2 regions of the Verrucosispora sp. ts21 genome follow, and region 1 is predicted to be linked to the other one. Evidence: riboswitches for the same ligand, from Rfam matches in the RefSeq annotation. Region 1 holds a riboswitch; the other holds the start of a gene.
The links. Region 1 has a riboswitch for S-adenosylmethionine ahead of thrC (threonine synthase). Riboswitches for the same ligand answer to the same signal wherever they lie in the genome.
Positions count from the first base shown of each region.

Region 2: another riboswitch for S-adenosylmethionine. It lies ahead of C1A38_RS21495 (ABC transporter substrate-binding protein); the one in region 1 lies ahead of thrC (threonine synthase).

Region 1 covers NZ_PNOZ01000002.1:2,099-7,289, forward strand. The annotation lists gene C1A38_RS00760 (GNAT family N-acetyltransferase) at 1-726, opposite strand, end outside; gene C1A38_RS00765 (GNAT family N-acetyltransferase) at 775-1,791, opposite strand; gene thrC (threonine synthase) at 2,092-3,378, opposite strand; SAM riboswitch class I at 3,388-3,523, opposite strand; gene C1A38_RS00775 (DoxX family protein) at 3,706-4,155, opposite strand; gene C1A38_RS00780 (DUF4232 domain-containing protein) at 4,420-5,127, shown strand.
Region 2 covers NZ_PNOZ01000053.1:9,919-15,109, forward strand. The annotation lists gene C1A38_RS21485 (response regulator transcription factor) at 1-597, shown strand, start outside; gene C1A38_RS21490 (sensor histidine kinase) at 711-1,709, shown strand; SAM riboswitch class IV at 1,765-1,877, shown strand; gene C1A38_RS21495 (ABC transporter substrate-binding protein) at 2,151-2,996, shown strand; gene C1A38_RS21500 (amino acid ABC transporter permease) at 3,032-3,814, shown strand; gene C1A38_RS21505 (amino acid ABC transporter ATP-binding protein) at 3,811-4,542, shown strand; gene C1A38_RS21510 (hypothetical protein) at 4,592-5,110, opposite strand.

The sequences.
Region 1 (5,191 bases):
CCCGAGGTGATAGCGCCGCCGACCGCGCAGCGCCTGGAACCGCTCGATCTCGCGGATCCGCGCGGCGTCCACCCGCTCCCCCTCCATGGCGAGATCGCCGGTCGGCGCGTCGACGAGCAGCCGGGCCTCCAGCCGGGCCACGTCGGCCACGTACTCCTCGGGGGCCGCGCCGCACCACGCCACCGTGCGGTAGCCGACCGCCCGCGACCGGGCCTGCTCGTGCAGCGCGGTGAGCGCCGCCTCGTCCAGCCGGGTGGTGTCCAGCCGGCGACGCACCATCGGCAGGGCGGCCTGCGCGCCGACCGCCGCCGCGAAACCCGCACCGGGCGGCTGCCGGTCCTCTCCCGGCCGCACCCCGTCGACCTCTGCGATCAGGTGTTTGCGCCCGTGCCCCAGGGCCACCTCCCGGGCGTGGGCGAGCAGGGCCCGGCCCACCCCGCGCCGCCGGTGAGCCGGGTCGACGAAAAGCTCGACGAGGACGTTGCTGGTGTTGTCCAACTGCGGCAGGCGTAGCCACAGATATCCGACGGCCTCGCCGCCCTGCCGGGCCAGCGCGCGATAAATCAGACTGCCGTACGGCGGATGGGCTGCCACCAGGCCGAACTCGACTCGGTCACCGACCGGCACGTCAGGCGTGTCGAGGGCTTGGACCGCCGCGCGGATCCGGTACGCGTCGTCCAGCGCCGCCTCGTCGCAGCGGTCGAACGGGGCTACGGCGATGTCCATGGCCGCGAGCCTGCCCGCCACCGCCCGACCCTGCCACCAGTTTTTGCATCACACCGACAGCTGCCAGTTGCTCCACCGGTCCCGCACCCGGAAGCCGAGCTGCTCGTTGATCGCGATCATGTGCTCGTTGCTGTCCGCGTTGAAGGTGTCGATGGCCTGGACATCCGGCTCGTGGGCGAGCAGGTGCCGCAGATTTTCGATCTTGGCGAGCAGGCCGAGCCGGTGCCCACGGTGCTCGGGATCCACGATGGTGATCTGCTGGAAGGCGTGCCAGCCGGTGGACGCGCCGACGTCCAGCAGCGTCCACGCGACAAGCCGCCCGGTCGCCTGATGGCGTACGCCCGCGTGGTAGCGCCGCCGGCCGCGGGCCGCCAACGCCCGGTCGGTGCCGCGCACCCGCTCGGCGTCGATCTGCTCCGGCTCCCAGGCGAGATCACCCATCGGCGCGTCGGCAAGCAGCCGACCGTCCAGGTACGCCACGTCGGCGAGGTGTTCCTCCGGCGTACCGCCCTGCCAGAACAGCAGTTCGTACCCGGCCGTCCGGGCCCGGGCCTCGGCCAGCAGCGCGTCGAGTAGCGCCTGGTCGAGGTGGCGGGTGTCGAGTCGTCGCCGCACGTCGACCAGGGCGTCCGTCGCGCCGACGGTGGTCGCGAAGGCGGTTGCCGGCGAGGGGCGGTCCGGCTGTCCGGGCAGGTGCGCGGGGCTCATCGTGCTCACCCGTACACGTCCCCGCTCGCGCAGCACGTCGAGGCCCCGGTCGAGCAGCGCGCGCCCCACCCCCCGGCGACGGTACGCCGGATGCACGACCAGGTCGGCGGAGGCGTTCTCGGTGTTGTCCAGCTGCGGCAGGTCGAGCAGCAGATAGCCGGCGGGCGCACCGTCGACGTGGGCCAGCAGGTGCACCGCCACGTCGCCGGGCATCGGGTGCCGGATCATGCCGAAGAACCGTTGCCGACAGCTGGGCAGGTCGGGCACGTCCACCGCCCAGGCGGCGGTGTCGATCTCGTACGCCTGCTCGATGGCGGTGTCGTCGCCGGCACCGAAGGGCGCGATGGTGAGGGTCATGTCGGCAGCCTGCGCGAGGAAAAGACGAACGGGCCAGCGAATTTTCGCTGGCCCGTTCGGACGTTGGTCGGGAGGGTCGATCGCACAACGCCTCCGGCGTTGGGTCGTACAGACTGAAAGTCTACGGCGATACGCCCTCCCGCACGGAGCATCTTCCGCTGTGCGGTTCTTGCCGTCAAGTCCCCGTCGGCGTGTTTTCCGCATTCCTGAAGAAACGTGAATACACTTCGATCACCGGCGATTCCGCTTGATCATTTACCGCTGGTCACGGCATTTCCGCTGATCATGTGCCCGGTCGACTCAGCCGAGCAGGCCGGCATCGCGGGCGGCCCGCAACGACGGCTTGATCCGATGGGTCGGCCCCACCTCGCCGGCCACCGCGTCGAGGGTCTTGAGCCCTTCGCCGGTGTTGAACACCACCGTCTCGGCGGTCGGATCCAACCTGCCGGACTCGACAAGCTTGCGCAGCACCGCCACTGTCACGCCACCGGCCGTCTCGGCGAAGACCCCTGTGGTACGCGCCAACAGCCGCACTCCGGCGCGGATCTCGTCGTCGTCGGCGTACTCCATCCAGCCGCCGGTGCGGCGTACCGCCTCCAGCGCGTACAGACCGGCGGCCGGGTCGCCGATGTTCAGGGACTTGGCGATGCCGGTCGGCTTGACCGGGGTGATGACGTCGCTGTCGGCGTGCAGGGCGGTGGCGATCGGGTTGCAGCCGGCCGACTGCGCGCCGAACACCTTCCAACCGCCCGCAGGCGCCTCGACCAGCCCGATCTCGACCAGCTCGGTGAATGCCTTGTCAATCTTGGTGAGCAGTTCGCCGGAGGCCATCGGGATGACCACCTGGGCGGGAATCCGCCAACCGAGTTGTTCGGCCACCTCGTAGCCGAGCGTCTTGGAACCCTCCGCGTAGTACGGCCGGACATTGACGTTGACGAAGGCGGTGTCCTCGAACTCGTCAGTCTCCACCAGCTCACCGCAGAGCCGGTTCACGTCGTCGTACGAGCCGTCGATGGCGACCAGGTCGCCGCCGTAGACGGCGGTGGTCACCACCTTGCCCTGTTCCAGGTCGCTGGGGATGAAGACCACCGAGGGGGTGCCGACCCGGGCGGCGTGCGCGGCGACCGAGTTGGCCAGGTTGCCGGTGGAGGCGCAGGCGAACCGGGAGAAGCCGAGCGCCCGGGCGGCGGTCAGCGCCACCGACACCACGCGGTCCTTGAACGAGTGGGTGGGGTTGGCGCTGTCGTCCTTGACCCACAGCGGGGCGGTGATGCCCAACTCGGCGGCGAGCCGGTCGGCGGCGACAAGTGGGGTGAACCCCGGTTCCAGGGTGACCCGGGTGGCCGGGTCCTGACCGGCGGGCAGCAGGGCGGCGTACCGCCAGATGTTGCGCGGGCCGGCCTCGATCTGCTCCCGGGTGACGGCAGCGAGGGCGGCCGGGTCGTAGTCGACCTCCAGCGGGCCGAAACACTCGTAACAGGCGTGCTGGGCGGCGAGGGGGTAGCGGGCCGAACAGGCGCGACAGACCAGAGCGCGGGCCGGGCTGGTGGCGGTGTTGATGCCGGAGGGGGCGAGCGTCGACGTCATGCCGAAGTCCTCTCATCTTCCCCCGCATCGCACTCTGCGGCGGGGACGGAATTGGCACCTGCCCCGCCGGACGCTCAACGATGAGCGCGCGAGGTGGTTGCCGGGGCGTCGTCGGGCCGTATCCCTCAGCCCCTCTGGATGAGGTATGCAGTTGTGCTGCCGATTCTAGGCAGTAGCGCCGCCGCCGTCGCCTGGCTGTCCCAGCTTGTGAGCGAAATCGCCGATTGGTCCGCAGGTCACGCTCATTCCTGGATCGAGTGGCATCAGTGCCGCCGAAGCACCACCCGATCCAGGTCCGAGCATGATCGCGACTCTCGCGAGGGAGGGTCAGGCCGGCACGGAGCTGCGCGCGTCGGCGTCGAGAGCGAGTTGCCGCCCGCCGCGCTGCCCGAACAGGTTGTCCAGCGCCCAGCTTCCCGGGCCGAGGATCGCGACAAGCAGGAACGACCAGCAGAACAACACGGACAACTCGCCCTGGTTGCGCATCGGCAGCAGCGCCTCGGGCTGGTGGACCATGAAGTACGCGTACGCCATCGAGCCCGAAGCCAGCAGCGCGGCGGGACGGGTGAAAAGGCCGACAAGCACCAGCGCACCACAGAGCGCCTGGATCAGTGCGGCCCACCAGCCCGGCCACTGGCCGAGCGGCACAGGTTCACCGCTGCCCCGGTTACCACCGAAGATGCCGAACAACGAGGCCAGGCCGTGACAGAGAAACAGCAGGCCGACAACCATGCGGAACAGGGACAGTGCCGGCCCGCCGAACCGGTCGATACGCATTCGGATACCTCCGTAGTAGATCCGATGAGGGGATCCAGAATGCGAGATGTATAGATAGTTGTCGATGCAATCTCTGACTGTGGGAACGCTCCCAGACCATGCTAGCGGCTGAAACTTCCGGGCGCTGTCCCGTCACTCAGCGTCCAACCGGTTCGCGGAAGGCTCGCGCCACGGGAATCCCCTTACTGAGGCGGGTGTGCTCCTCGATCACGAATCCGGGACGTCAGGACCACGCGTGGTATCGGGCGATGTGACGATGTCCCGATGCGCGGGACACGTATGACATCTCCAGCAACGACCGCCCGGCGCCGGACCCGGCCGTATCGCCGCCCGGTCGGGGCGCTCGCGACGCTGGCCCTGCTCGTCGGGTGCGCCCCGACCCCCGACGCCGGGGACAGCGCCGCCGGCGCGACCGACACCCCACCACCGGTCGCCACCCCGTCGACGGGTACGCCGCCGACCGCCGACACCGCCGCACCAGGCCCCTGTCCGGCCGAGGGCGTACGGATCAGCTCCCTCGGGGTGAGCGCGGCCATGGGCCTGCGGGCGATGAGCCTGGAACTGGTCAACTGCGGCAGCCACCCGTACCGCCTGCACGGCTACCCGCAGCTACGGCTGCTGGACAGCGACGACAACCTGATCAGAGTCCGGGTCATCGCCGGAGCCGCAGAGATCACTTCGGGCTTCGACGACCCGCCCCGGCCCCTGACGCTGGCGCCCGGAGAAGCCGCGGGCGCGGCAGTGCTCTGGCGCAACCTGGTCGACGACCCGAGCGTGGTCGCCACCAATGCGCAGCGGCTGGAGGTCGCCCCGGCGGAGGGAGAGCCGACGCAGGAGGTCGCCGTCGAGGGGCCGATCGACCTCGGCAACACCAACCGGGTCGGCGTGAGCGCCTGGAAGAAGCAGCCCCCCACCTCGGCGCTGCCGCCCGCCACACCCCTCGCCCCGAGCACGGTCCCACCGCAGCACTGACCCGCCGCGAGGTCCTGGTGCGACGACACCCGTTACCGGCGGCACCGACCAGGATCTCGCGGCA
Region 2 (5,191 bases), on a different contig from region 1:
ATCGCCGCCGACATCGCCGCTGACGGCGGCATCGCCCTTGAGTTGCTGGACAGGAACGCCTACAGCGTCGCCGTCCTCGACCGCGACATTCCCGGCCCGTCCGGCGACGAGATAGCCGAGAGAATCGTCGCCTCCGGCAGCGGTACGCCCATCCTCATGCTCACCGCCGCCAGCCGACTCGACGACAAGGCGTCCGGATTCGCACTCGGTGCCGACGACTACCTCACCAAGCCCTTCGAACTGCGCGAACTCGTGCTCAGGCTCAGAGCACTCGATCGGCGCCGCGCCCCCACCAGGCCACCCGTGCGGGAGATCGCCGGGCTGCGTCTGGATCCGTTCCGCCGCGAGGTCCACCGCGACGGCCGCTATGTCGCGCTGACCCGCAAACAGTTCGCCGTGCTCGAGGTGCTCGTCGCCGCCGAAGGCGGTGTGGTCAGCGCCGAGGAACTGCTGCAACAGGCGTGGGACGAGAACGCCGACCCGTTCACCAACGCCGTACGCATCACGGTCTCGGCACTGCGCAAACGACTCGGCGAGCCCTGGATCATTTCCACCCTGCCCGGCGTCGGCTACCGCATCGACGAGGCACGACCGTAGCCCGGCCACCCGGTTTGAGCGTTCGCCTCAAACTCACCCTCAGCTACGCCGGGTTTCTCCTGCTCGCCGTCGCCCTGCTGCTCGCGGTCGTGTGGCTGTTCCTGCTCCGCTACGTGCCCGACGGTGTGCTGGTCACGGGACCGCCGGGGTCGCACCCCCGCCTCTTCATTCCCAATCGGTCCGACCTGCTGCGCGCCTTCGCGCCGAAGGCCGCGGCGCTGTGGGCGCTGCTACTTCTGTTCGGCCTCGTGGCAGGGTGGATCCTGGCCGGCCGGATGCTCGCCCCGCTGACTCGCCTCACCGATGCCACCCGCAGGGCCGCCGACGGATCGCTCTCCCACCGGATCCGGTTGCCGGGCCGCCAGGACGAGTTCCGCGAACTCGCCGACACATTCGACACCATGCTCGCCCGCCTTGAAACACACGTCGCGCAGCAGCGCAGATTCGCCGCCAATGCCTCACACGAACTACGCACCCCACTGTCGATCACGCAGACACTTCTCGACGTGGCACGTACCGATCGGCACCGCGACCTCGGCGAGATCATCGATCGCCTGCACGCCGTCAACTGCCGGGCCATCAAACTCACCGAGGCATTGCTTCTGTTCAGTCGTGCCAACGAAAAGTCATTCACCCGCGAACGCCTCGACCTTTCCCTGCTCGCGGAAGAGGCTGCCGAAACGCTCCTGCCGCTTGCCGAGAAACGCGGCCTGACCATTCAGTCGCGGGCCGATCTTGCCCCGGTCCTGGGCTCCCACCCGCTGCTGTTGCAGATGACGACGAACCTCCTGCACAACGCGATCATTCACAACACCGCCGATCAGGGCACCGTGTGGATCACGACAAGTGTCGCGCCCGGGGCTGTGCTGCTCACCGTCGAGAACACCGGCGAACGACTCACCCCACACCTGGTTTCCACGCTGGTGGAGCCGTTCCAGCGCGGCACCGAACGGGTCCGTGCGGAGCACGCCGGTGTCGGCCTCGGCCTGGCCATCGTCACGAGCATCGTCCAGGCACACGACGGTGCCCTCACCCTCGCCCCCCGCCCCACCGGCGGGCTCCACGTCACGGTGCGCCTACCTGCCGCACCACCGGAGATGACCAGAGCGTGAGGGCCGTCATACCGGGTGGACGCCGACCCATCCCCTGCTGCTAGCCTCGGCCGCAGGTCATGAGTGCCAGCGTGAAGCCCCGGCTTGCTGGCCGGCAACCCTCGTCCGCGCAGGGGTGCCCCGGGTGAGGACCAGGCACCGGTGCAACCACCGGTGCAAGCGTGGCCTGGTTTCCAGGTCATCACGACCTCGAGGGAGACCCATGTCGTACCGCAGTCGATCCGCTCCCGTGGCGGCCTGCCTCGATCTGACCCAACGTCGGCACGTCGACATGATGCGGGTCTGTAGCGCCGCGTGTAGCTGACCGCGTCGCTGCCGGTCGCCGAGCCTGCGGGCCTCGGCATCTCCCCCTCTGCCATCGGTTCATCCCAGCGGTCCGTCCCACGGCGGACCGTCGGTGCGGCACGTCCGTGCCCGCCGTCGTTCATCCAGGAGACACCTGTGCGATTCGTTCCTGCCCTGACCCGGGCCGCCGCCGTCGGCGTCGCCGCAGTCCTCGCCGCCGTCACGCTTACCGCCTGCGGCTCGGACTCGGCCGGCGAGGCCGACAACCCGTACAACCTGCTCCAGCCGGGCGTGCTGCGGGCCGGCACCCTCACCGACGCGCCGCCGAACGTGTACCTCAAGGACGGCAAGTTCACCGGGTTCGACAACGACCTGCTTGTCGCCGCCGCCGACAAGCTCGGACTGAAGGTCGAGTTCGTCGGCACCGACTTCTCCGGCCTGCTGGCCCAGGTCAACAACCGCAAGTTCGACATCGGCAGCTCCTCGATCACCATCACCGAGGCGCGGAAGAAGACAGTCGACTTCGGCAACGGCTACGACTTCGGCTACCTCGGCCTCAACGTGCCCGCCGGTTCGACGCTGAGCAGCTTCGACGAGCTGCCCGGCAAGCGGGTGGTGGTCGTGCAGGGCACCGTCCAGGACGACTACGCCACCACCAAGGGCCTCGACCCGGTGCGGGTGCCCGACTACAACGGCGCGCTCAACCAGCTCAAGGCGGGCACCGCGGACGCCTGGATCTCCCCGGCCGAGATCGGTGAGAAGACCGCCGCGGACAGCGGCGGCAAGATCGAGGTGGCGGCGAAGGAACTCAGCCCGGCCCCGACGGCGTACGCCTTCGCCAAGGGCAACGACGCGCTGCGCGAGGCGCTGAACAAGGCCCTCGACGAGGTCATCGCCGACGGCACCTGGACCCGGCTCAGCGAGCAGTACTACCCGGGTCGGGCGATCCCGGCCGACTTCACCCCGGGCAGCGGCACCGTGACCGTCCCGTCGGCTTCCTGACGGCGAGTAGGAACGAGCAGGGCGGAGGTTGACCCGTGGATCCGTTGCGCACCCTGTGGGAGACGTTCTTCGACTGGGAGTCGATGCGCGAGGCGCTACCCGAGATGATCACTGTCGGGTTGCCGAACACGCTGATCCTGGCGGTCACCGCCGCCCTGCTCGGCTCGGCGCTGGGCATCGTGCTGGCCGTCGCGGGCATCTCGCGGACCCGCTGGCTGCGGTGGCCGGCGCGGGTCTACACCGACGTGTTCCGTGGCCTGCCAGCCGCGGCGACGATCCTGTTGATCGGGGTCGGCCTGGCCCCGCTCGGCATGCAGGTGTGGGGGCCCAACCCGTACCCGCTGGGCATCCTGGCGCTGTCGCTGATCGCGTCGGCGTACATCGGGGAGATCTTCCGCTCCGGCATCCAGTCGGTGGAGGCCACCCAGCTGGAGGCGGCCCGGGCGCTCGGCTTCTCCTGGGGCGAGGCGATGCGCCGGGTGATCATTCCGCAGGGCATCCGGCGGATCCTGCCGGCCTGGGTGAACCAGCTGATCGCCCTGATCAAGGACTCCAGCCTGGTCTACTTCCTCGGCCTGCTGGCCAGCCAGCGGGAGCTGTTCCGGATCGGGCAGGACTACGCCGCCAACACCGGCAACCAGTCGGCGTTGCTGCTGGCCGGGCTCTTCTACCTGGCGCTGACGGTCCCGCTGACCCACGTCGTCAACTGGATCGACGGGCGACTGCGACACGGCCGACCGGCCACCGGCCCGGCCGACGACGACCCCGACGACCTCGACCTGGCGCTGCCCGGCGCCGCCGGAGGGAACCAACGATGAGCGACTCGGTCAGTCTGAGCCTGCGCGACGTGCACCTGGCCTTCGGGCGTCACCAGGTGCTGCGCGGGGTGGACCTGGACGTGGCCCGGGGCGCGACGGCCTGCGTGATCGGCCCCTCCGGGTCGGGCAAGTCGACCCTGCTGCGTACGGTCAACCGGTTGTTGGAACCGGACCGCGGCGACGTGCTGCTGGACGGACGCAGCGTGCTGCGCGACGACCCGGACGCCCTGCGGCAGCGGGTCGGCATGGTGTTCCAGCAGTTCAATCTCTTCCCGCACATGAGCGTGCTGCGCAACATCACCCTCGCGCTGCGACGCATCCGCAAGCTCGGCGAGGACGAGGCGGCGGCGGTGGCCCGCGAACACCTGGACCGGGTGGGGCTGGCCGCGAAGGCCGATGCCCGCCCGGCGCACCTGTCCGGTGGGCAGCAGCAACGGGTCGCCATCGCCCGCGCGCTGGCCATGCAGCCGCAGGTGATGCTCTTCGACGAGGCCACCTCGGCGCTGGACCCGGAGCTGGTCAAGGGCGTCCTGGCGTTGATGGCGGACCTGTCGGCGCAGGGCATGACCATGGTCGTGGTGACCCACGAGATGGGTTTCGCCCGGGAGGTCGCCGACACGGTCGCGTTCATGGACGCCGGGGTGGTGCTGGAGGCCGGCCCGCCGGCCGCGATCTTCGAAGCGGCGCAGCACCCGCGCCTGCGCCGCTTCCTCTCCCAGGTGCTCTGACCCCAGGTGCGCTGATCCCGGGTGCTTCTGAGCAGCCCGGGGGCCGTCGTCACTGTCCGGTCGGCAGTTGCCCGTCGAACTCAGGGCAGCGCTTCATGGTGTAGTCCGACACCGGCGGCATCGCCGTCTTGAGCCCCTCCATGGTCTGGCCGAGGCGGGCGTACGCCGCAGGATCCTGAGGCATGCTCTTGCCCGAGGCCTCGATGACGGCGGCGTAGAACTCGCTCACCGTCGCCACGTCGGACTTGATCTCGGCGGGTGCCGCCGCCTTCAGCTCCTTCAGCTGAGTACGGGCCTGCGCCACCTCGGCCTTGCCCGCGCTCTCGGTGAACAGCGGGTCCATCGCCCCGGTGAACGCCTGCACCGCGTCGCACCAGCGGTCCCCGTCACCGGACCCGGTGTTCTTCCCGCCGCTGCCCTGGTCCGGCGCCTGCCCGCCGTCGGCGTCGGTGGTCGCCGCCGGCGGCTCGGCCCCACCCGAGGCGGTGTCGTCGTCCGTTCCGCCGGCACAGCCGGTCAGCATGAGCCCGGCCGCGAGCACGACAAGCAGCCCTCGAACCCGTCCCATCGTCTTCTCCTTCGACCTGAACACGCTGACCGCCCCCGTCCGCCTCCGGCGTCGCCACGGTCGCGGCACCCGCCACGTCGG